One region of the Bariatricus sp. HCP28S3_A7 genome, then DNA from elsewhere that is predicted to be linked to it. Evidence: predicted binding sites of a transcription regulator. Region 1 holds the regulator's gene; each other region holds the start of a gene.

Region 1 (3,286 bases):
CTGTTGCAGTGATGAACGGAAGGTTAATATTAGTTGTTGTTGCAGACGAGAGCTCTTTCTTTGCTTTTTCAGCTGCTTCTTTCAATCTCTGAAGAGCCATCTTATCTGTAGAAAGATCTACACCTTCTTTTGCCTTGAAATCTGCAAGCATATAGTCTGTGATCTTCTGATCGAAGTCATCTCCGCCAAGTCTGTTGTTACCTGCTGTAGATAATACTTCGATAACGCCGTCACCGATCTCAATAACGGATACATCGAATGTACCACCGCCAAGGTCATAAACCATGATCTTCTGTTCTTTTTCATTGTCCAGACCATAAGCAAGTGCTGCCGCTGTAGGCTCGTTGATGATACGTTTTACATCAAGACCGGCGATCTTACCGGCATCCTTGGTAGCCTGACGCTGTGCATCGTTGAAATATGCCGGAACAGTGATAACTGCTTCTGTAACCTTTTCTCCAAGGTATGCTTCTGCATCTGCTTTCAGTTTCTGAAGAATCATAGCTGAAATTTCCTGCGGAGAATATTTCTTTCCATCAATGTCAACTTTATGGTCTGTTCCCATTTCTCTCTTGATAGAAGAAATTGTCTTTTCTGCGTTTGTAACTGCCTGACGTTTTGCAGGTTCACCTACCAGACGTTCTCCTGTTTTTGTAAATGCTACGATAGACGGTGTTGTTCTTGCACCTTCTGTATTTGCGATTACAACCGGCTGACCACCTTCCATAACCGCTACACAACTGTTTGTTGTACCTAAATCAATACCAATGATTTTGCCCATTATGAAGACCTCCTAATATTTTAAAAAATTTGTTTACTTACTTTGTTTATATAGAGTATATCTGCATCTTCATGTGTAAATATACAAACTATTTCATTCATTCTGCTATTTTAATTAGCAACCTTTACCATGCTGTGTCTCACAACACTTTCACGATACATATATCCTTTCTGGAATTCCTCGACCACGACATTCTCTCCGGCCTCTTCATCTTCAATATGCATCACTGCATTATGAAAATCCGGGTTAAATTCCTGTCCGACCGCCTCAATCGGTTTCACACCGATGCCTTCCAGTGTTGTCATAAGCTGCTTGTAGATCTTATCCATTCCCTGCACAAACGGATCTTCTTTGTTTTCCTCAGCTACAGACTGCAGGCCGCGTTCAAAATTATCAACGACCGGAAGAATCTTTTCCACGATATCTTTTGCACCGATCTCATACATGGCTGATTTTTCTTTCTCAGTCCGCTTTCTGTAATTATCGAATTCTGCCATCTGTCTGGTAAGCTTATCTGTCAGATCTGCAATCTGCTCATCCTTCTTGTCTTTTTTATTCTTTTTTTCAAAAAGCTTTGATTTTTTCGGCTCCGCAGTTTCTTCTGTTTTTTCTTCTTCCTTCGCATCTGCTTCGCCGGCCTCTTTGTTCTCACCTTCCCGACTTTCTTCGGAATCCTCTTCCTTATCATTTTCTTTTTCAGCAGCTTCTTCTGCTTCCGCTTCCATGGCGGCTTTCTTTGCCTCTTCCACTGCTTCTTTTACCATTTCTTCATTACTCATCTGATTATCCAACGGTTCTGCCACCTTTCTCCTTTCATAGTCCGGATGTTCTAACCATCCCTGTGGAAAATCTCATCCAGTTCCGCCATCAGAGTCTTTAACGTCTTCATTACATGTTCGTAATCCATCCGCTTCGGTCCAATGATTCCAATGGTCCCCTGCATACCCTCACCAAGCTCATAGGTCGCTGTGACAACACTGCAGTCCTTCATCTTCTCCACATTGGATTCATTTCCGATATAGACCTGAATGTCTTTATTCTCGCTGCTGGCCATCGTCTTTGATACCAGCGCTGCCAGCTGCTGCTTTTCTTCGAAAGCACTGATAATCTCCTGAGCGCTCTGCTTATCGCTAAGCTCCGGATATTTAAAAATATTCGTTGCGCCGCTGGTGTAAATCTCCATGTCATCATCAAGCTGTATCACATTCGCCACTGCATCCAGCACATTACTGACCACTTCACTGTGAATCCCTGCCTGTTCCTTCAGTCTGGCGATCATTCCGAGATTGATCTCTTCCACCGACAGTCCGATCAGTGCCGTATTTAACAGCATATTCAGTTTCAGCAATGCTTCGTTATCCAATGGCTCTTCCAGTGTAATAATCTGGTTCTTTACGATATTTCCATCCATCACAATGACGACGACCAACTGGTTCTCATCTACCTGTGAAAGCTGGATGAACTTCAGCTTATTCCTGTTATATACCGGAGAGGAAATCATCGTCGCGTAATTGGTGTTCGTTGCCAGTACTTTCGCGACCTGCCTTAGGAGCTGATCCATCTTATCTGACTTCTCCAGCATCTGTTCCCTCAGTTCTGTGACCTCCTGCTCTTTCTGGCTCATCAGCATATCTACATACCATCGATATCCTTTATCAGATGGAATCCTTCCCGCCGATGTGTGAGGCTGCATGATATAACCCAGTTCTTCCAGATCCGCCATTTCATTCCGGATCGTTGCAGAGCTTAAGTTCAGATCCGTATACTTGGAAATCGTTCTCGATCCCACCGGCTCTCCGGTGTCTAAATAATTCTTAATGATGGCATGAAGGATTTTCGTTTTCCGCTCACTAAGTTCCTGTATAGACTCCATCTGCACCCTCCTTTGTTTTATTAGCACTCGGCATATTCGAGTGCTAACATCATCTTCGCTTATTAATGTATCACTCCCAACACGCTTTGTCAACCCACTTTATAAATATTTCATAGTTACACTTTTTTATCGCAAAAGGACTGCCATATGACAGTCCTTTTCTCAAAACATAAACTCCACAAATACCGTATTGCTCACATCGATTCCCTGTTCTGTAAGCGCGATACGGTCCTCATGTTCTTCTATAAGATGCATACCTTTCAGTTTCCGGATCGGTTTTCCGTAGACCGCTTCGATCCCGGTTCCAAAGGCTTCCTCAAATTCTGTTTTCGATATGCCTTCCGTCATGCGCAGTCCGAGAAACATGAATTCCTCCATCTCATCTTCCAGGCTGAGTTTTTCTCCGGAAAATTTTTCTTCAAAATTATCCCTGTATTCCGTCATCTTTTCCGGATTACTGTATCTTGCCCCTTCAAAAAATGTGGCGGCACCCACGCCGAACCCCAGATACGGCACTCTTCTCCAATACCCGCAGTTGTGCCTGCATCGGTATCCGGGCTTTGCATAATTGGAAATCTCATACCGCTGATATCCCGCACCGACGAGGATCTGCTCTGTCTGATGATACATCT
Region 2 (3,286 bases), on a different contig from region 1:
CTGTGTATCATTCGAAAGCGGCAGAGCGGTATTGTGATGAAGAAATCTTATTTTCGTCCGAAGAAACTGATCATGGAACAATTGCTTAAGATAGGAATTCCGGTTGCGCTGCAGGACGGTTTCATACAGATTTCTTTCATCATTATAACGATCATCGTGAATCAGCGAGGGTTAAATGATGCGGCTGCGGTGGGAATTGTGGAGAAGATCATTGGCTTTTTGTTCCTGGTTCCATCTTCCATGCTGTCAACCGTTTCGGCACTGGCGGCACAGAATATCGGTGCCGGAAAACATGACCGCGCGAAGAAGACATTGTGGTATGCCATCACGATGTGTGTTTCCTTTGGACTTGCCACAGTGGTTGTCATGCAGTTTGCCGCGGGATGGTTTGTAGGACTATTTGCAACAGATACCGAGGTAATCCGTCTCGGCAGCGAATATATGCACGGCTATGTGTGGGACTGCGTATTTGCCGGAATTCATTTCTGTTTCAGCGGATATTTCTGCGCATATGGACGTTCATCCTTTTCGTTCCTGCACAATTCGATCTCGATCGTATGTGCCCGGGTTCCGCTTGCCTATCTGGCATCCAGGTATTTCCCGAATACGTTGCTCCCGATGGGGCTGGCAACAGCGACCGGATCCCTGGTGTCGGTTGTGATCTGTGTTGTGGTGTACCTGTGGATGCAAAGAAATGAAAATCTTACATAGCCAAATCGTTCTGAAAACTGATATAATGGATTTAATGAACCGTATGTTAAAAAACAATAATCATAAAGGAGGAAATACAAAATGAAAGTGTTATTGATCAATGGAAGCCCGCGCAAAGAAGGAAATACATTTATCGCATTAAACGAGATGAAACATGTGTTTGAGCAGGAGGGCATCGAAGCGGAGATCGTGCAGGTCGGAAATCAGGCCATCCGCGGCTGTGCAGCTTGCGGCGGATGTTCCAAATTAGGAAAATGTGTATTTGATGACTGTGTTAACGAAATTGCACCGAAGTTTGCAGAGTGTGACGGACTTGTGATCGGAAGCCCTGTTTATTATGCGTCTGCCAACGGAACCCTGATCTCGTTCCTGGATCGTCTGTTCTACAGCACTCCGTTCGACAAGACCATGAAAGTAGGAGCCAGTGTCGTGGCAGCCAGAAGAGGAGGGCTCTCCTCCACATTTGATGAGCTGAATAAGTATTTCACGATCAGCGGAATGCCGGTAGCATCCGGTCAGTACTGGAACAGCATTCACGGACGCCTGCCGGGAGAAGCAGCAGGAGATGCAGAAGGACTCCAGAGCATGAGGACACTGGCACGCAACATGAGCTTCCTTATGAAATCTATTGCACTCGGAAAAGAAAAGTATGGTCTGCCGGAGAAAGAAGCAAAGCAGGCTACGAATTTTATTCGTTAGTTACATGAAATTTAAGTTATAAAAAATCTATAAACTCTGTTGACAAACAATAATTAAGTGCTATAATAATTCAAAAATAAATAGTTTAAAAATAAAATATATTACTTCGAAAAAGAAGTAATATATTTTTGGAAACGATCTAAGCACTCAACGCAAAAGAGTGCTAACAAAAAGGAAGGCAGGTTATTTTTTATGAGATTAAAACCATTAGGAAACAGAGTTGTTTTGAAACATCAGGAAGCAGAAGAGAAGACACAATCTGGAATCATCCTGCCAGACAGTGCCAAGGAAAAACCACAGACAGCAGTTGTCATTGCAGTCGGCCCCGGGACAGACGGAAAAGAGATGCAGGTCAAGGAAGGAGACAGAGTCATCTGTACCCAGTATGCGGGAACCGAGATCAAGGTGGACGACGAAGAATATGTGATCGTATCACAGAATGATATCATTGCAATCGTTGAATAAGAAAAGAATAAAATCAGATTGAATTTGAGAAAGTAAGAAAGAAGGAATAAATCATGGCAAAGGATATTACATATGACATTGATGCGAGAAAGAAAATGGAGACAGGTGTCAATAAACTGGCAGACACCGTAAAAGTAACACTTGGACCAAAAGGAAGGAATGTGGTTCTGGATCAGTCCTACGGTACACCACTGATTACGAATGACGGTGTTACTATTGCGAAGGAGATTGAACTGGAAGATCGTTATGAGAACATGGGAGCACAGCTGGTCAAAGAAGTTGCTACCAAGACGAACGATATCGCAGGAGACGGAACTACGACCGCAACAGTTCTCGCTCAGGCTTTGGTGAATCAGGGAATGAAAAATATCGCAGCAGGAGCTAACCCGATCATCCTTAGAAAAGGAATGAAGAAAGCTTCCGACGTGGCTGTCTCTGTTCTGGAAGAAATGAGCCGCCCGGTAACCGGCAAAGAACACATTGCAAAAGTTGCCGCCATTTCCGCAGGAAATGAAGAAGTCGGTGAAATGATTGCAGATGCAATGGAAAAAGTCGGTGAGAACGGTGTGATCACCATCGAAGAATCCAAAACAATGCAGACGGACATCGATGTAGTAGAAGGCATGCAGTTTGATAACGGATACCTTTCCGGATATATGTGTGACGACAAGGAAAAGATGGTCTGCAATATGGAAAATCCTTACATCCTGATGACAGACCGTAAGATTTCCAATATTCAGGATATCCTTCCGATTCTTGAAAATATTATGAGAGAAGGAAGAGAGCTCTTGATTCTTGCAGAAGATGTAGAAGGAGAAGCCCTTACGACATTGATCGTAAACCGTCTCAGAGGAACACTTAAAGTGGTTGCTGTGAAAGCTCCTGGTTATGGTGATAACCGGAAAGAAATGCTGCAGGATATCGCGGCGCTTACCGGCGGACAGGTTATCATGGAAGACATCGGAATCCAGCTTAAGGACGCAACAATGGATATGTTAGGCCGTGCAAAATCTGTAAAGGTAACAAAAGAAAATACAACGATCGTAGACGGCGCCGGAAATAAAACAGATGTAGAAGCTAGAATCGAAAATCTGAAGAGACGGATGGCAGAGACTACATCCGATTTCGATAAAGAGAAACTGATGGATCGTATCGCAAAAATGGGCGGCGGTGTTGCAGTGATCCGTGTCGGAGCGGCAACAGAAACCGAGATGAAAGAAGCAAAATATCGTATGGAAGATGCCATGAATGCCACAAGGGCAGCGGTAGCAGAAGGAGTTATTTTCGGAGGCGGTTCCGCATACATTCATGCACAGAAGAAAGTGGATGAATTTGCGGCAACACTGACCGGTGATGAGAAGACCGGAGCAGAAATCATTGCAAAAGCTCTGGAAGCGCCACTCTATGCGAT
Region 3 (3,286 bases), on a different contig from region 1:
TGCAATGCTTTATGGAGGATAAAATGAGCGTACAATTATTGGATAAAACTAGAAAAATAAACAAATTGCTGCACAATAATAATTCCAGCAAAGTTGTGTTTAATGACATTTGTGAGGTGCTGACAGAGATTCTTCTGTCCAACGTGCTTGTGGTAAGTAAAAAAGGAAAAGTGTTGGGAGTCAGTGCTTGTCCGGGCGTTCCGGAGATTAAAGAACTTCTGAAGGGAGAGGTCGGCGGACACATTGACGAGATGCTGAATGAGCGTCTCCTGAATATCCTTTCCACGAAAGAGAATGTCAATCTTCAGACACTAGGTTTTACACCGGAGATTGTGAAAGGGTATCAGGCGATCATTACTCCGATCGATATTGCGGGAGAGAGGCTTGGAAGTCTGTTCATTTACAAGAAAGATGCCTTGTATGAGATTGATGATATTATTCTCAGTGAATACGGTACAACAGTCGTGGGACTTGAGATGCTTCGCTCTGTGAATGAAGAAAGCGCTGAGGAGACCAGAAAGGAACAGATCGTACAATCCGCAATCAGTACTTTATCATTTTCTGAATTGGAAGCAATCATACACATTTTCGAAGAACTTGACGGCATGGAAGGAATTCTGGTTGCAAGCAAGATTGCTGACCGGGTGGGAATTACCCGTTCCGTGATCGTAAATGCACTTCGTAAGTTTGAAAGTGCGGGCGTGATCGAATCCAGATCTTCCGGTATGAAAGGTACTTATATCAAAGTCGCGAACGATTATGTTTTCAAAGAATTGGACAAGATCAAAAGAGAAAAAATGAAATAGAAAACAGAAGAGAAGGGTATCAGGAGTCTGATACCCTTTTTATCTCTCATTAACATAGATCACAATGAAAGGAGAAAGAAAAATGTACGACGGAGACAGAGCGGTCATTTCGATGATCCACAATTATCTCGAAGGCGGAAAGCAGGACGAGACGGTTTACAAATGCACAGTGATCGAGTATCAGAAAGAGATGGAGCAGCTTCATCTGCGGATGAGCACGGGAGAAATAACCGATATTTCTCTGGATGCAGTCTATGAATGCCGGATTCAGACCCTGAAAGGGGAAGCAGTCTGCAAAGGCGTGATCAAAGAGCGGTATGAGAACAGAGCCGGAATGATCTTGATTTTTCAGATTGTCAATGGATTTTATGAAATAAATATAAAGTAATTATAAAATTAAAAAAGGCATGTTGACAAATAGAAGTCGCAGTGCTATTTTATATCTAGACAGTTTTTAGCACTCAAATTTAATGAGTGCTAACAAAAATAGAAATCAAGGAGGAATTACAATGAGATTAGAACCTTTAGGTGACAGAGTTGTATTAAAACAGTTAGTAGCAGAAGAGACGACAAAGTCAGGTATCGTATTACCGGGACAGTCAAAAGAGAAACCGCAGCAGGCAGAAGTAATCGCAGTAGGACCGGGCGGAATGGTGGACGGTAAGGAAGTGACGATGAATGTGGCAGTCGGCGATCAGGTCATCTATTCTAAATATTCCGGAACAGAAGTAGAACTGGACGATGTTGAATATATCATTGTAAAACAGAGTGACATTCTTGCAGTAATCAAATAGTCAGCCGTATATGGCCTTTAGAAAAGAATTATTTTAAAACAGGAGTGATTGAAATGGCAAAAGAAATTAAATTCGGCGCAGAAGCCAGAAAAGCATTGGAAGCAGGTGTGAATCAGCTTGCTGATACAGTAAGAGTAACATTAGGACCAAAAGGAAGAAACGTAGTTCTGGATAAATCCTTCGGAGCACCGCTTATCACAAATGACGGTGTAACGATTGCAAAAGAGATTGAACTGGAAGATGCATTTGAAAACATGGGAGCACAGCTCATCCGTGAAGTCGCTTCCAAGACAAATGATGTTGCCGGAGACGGAACCACAACAGCTACCGTACTTGCCCAGGCTATGGTAAATGAAGGTATGAAGAACCTTGCAGCAGGGGCAAACCCGATTGTTCTTCGTAAAGGTATGAAGAAAGCAACGGACTGCGCTGTTGAAGCAATCCAGAAGATGAGCAGCAAAGTAAACGGAAGAGATCAGATCGCAAGAGTGGCTGCTATTTCAGCCGGTGATGATGAAGTAGGCGAGATGGTAGCAAGCGCTATGGAGAAGGTTTCCAACGACGGCGTTATCACGATCGAAGAATCCAAGACCATGAAGACAGAACTTGACCTGGTAGAAGGTATGCAGTTTGACCGTGGATATATTTCCGCATATATGTGCACCGATATGGAGAAGATGGAAGCAAATCTTGACAATCCATTCATTCTGATCACAGACAAGAAGATTTCCAACATTCAGGAAATCCTTCCGCTTCTGGAGCAGATCGTTCAGTCCGGAGCAAAACTTCTTATTATCGCTGAAGACATTGAAGGTGAAGCACTCACAACACTGATTGTGAACAAACTGCGCGGAACATTCAATGTTGTAGCAGTAAAGGCACCGGGATATGGCGACAGAAGAAAAGCAATGCTGGAAGATATCGCGATCCTGACAGGCGGACAGGTGATCTCAGAAGAACTTGGCCTTGATTTGAAGGAAGTTACCATGGATCAGCTCGGACGTGCTAAATCTGTAAAAGTTCAGAAAGAAAACACGGTAATCGTTGACGGTTTTGGCGATAAAGATGCAATTTCCGGAAGAATTGCACAGATCAAAGCCCAGATCGAAGAGACAACTTCTGACTTTGACAAAGAAAAACTTCAGGAAAGACTTGCAAAACTGGCAGGCGGTGTAGCTGTTATTCGCGTTGGCGCAGCAACCGAGACTGAAATGAAAGAAGCGAAACTCCGTATGGAAGATGCTCTTGCAGCTACCAGAGCAGCAGTAGAAGAAGGTATTATCGCAGGTGGCGGATCTGCATATATCCATGCAGCAAAAGAAGTTGCAAAGATGGCTGAGACATTGACAGGTGATGAGAAGACAGGTGCAGGCGTTGTCTTGAAAGCTCTGGAGGCTCCATTATTCCATATCGCAGCAAATGCAGGTCTGGAAGGTGCTGTTATCATTAACAAAGTCAGAGAAGCAGAACCAGGAAACGGATTCGATGCATACACAGAAGAATATGTTGATATGGTAAAAGCTGGAATTCTTGACCCGGCTAAAGTTACAAGAAGCGCACTTCAGAACGCAACAAGCGTAGCCTCTACATTGCTCACGACAGAATCTGTTGTTGCAAATATTAAAGAAGATGTTCCACCGATGCCGGCAGGAGGCGCAGGCGGAATGGGAATGATGTAATTCCCGT

What was found. The regulator HrcA, encoded in region 1, represses chaperone genes, less so after heat shock. The targets are predictions, from matches to a motif close to TGTTAGCACTCNNNNNNNNNGAGTGCTAACA.
Region 2: ACTNA4_RS01165 (co-chaperone GroES) is a predicted target of HrcA. The motif match lies at 1,549-1,579, and genes of this name have one in related genera.
Region 3: ACTNA4_RS00835 (co-chaperone GroES) is a predicted target of HrcA. The motif match lies at 1,259-1,289, and genes of this name have one in related genera.

The regions. Positions count from the first base shown of each region.
Region 1 is NZ_JBQHSG010000011.1:26,927-30,212, forward strand. It holds gene dnaK (molecular chaperone DnaK) at 1-781, opposite strand, end outside; gene grpE (nucleotide exchange factor GrpE) at 892-1,584, opposite strand; gene hrcA (heat-inducible transcriptional repressor HrcA) at 1,611-2,654, opposite strand; gene hemW (radical SAM family heme chaperone HemW) at 2,817-3,286, opposite strand, start outside.
Region 2 is NZ_JBQHSG010000001.1:231,724-235,009, forward strand. It holds gene ACTNA4_RS01155 (MATE family efflux transporter) at 1-711, shown strand, start outside; gene ACTNA4_RS01160 (flavodoxin family protein) at 793-1,410, shown strand; gene ACTNA4_RS01165 (co-chaperone GroES) at 1,603-1,875, shown strand; gene groL (chaperonin GroEL) at 1,929-3,286, shown strand, end outside.
Region 3 is NZ_JBQHSG010000001.1:167,298-170,583, forward strand. It holds gene codY (GTP-sensing pleiotropic transcriptional regulator CodY) at 24-806, shown strand; gene ACTNA4_RS00830 (hypothetical protein) at 889-1,194, shown strand; gene ACTNA4_RS00835 (co-chaperone GroES) at 1,316-1,600, shown strand; gene groL (chaperonin GroEL) at 1,654-3,279, shown strand.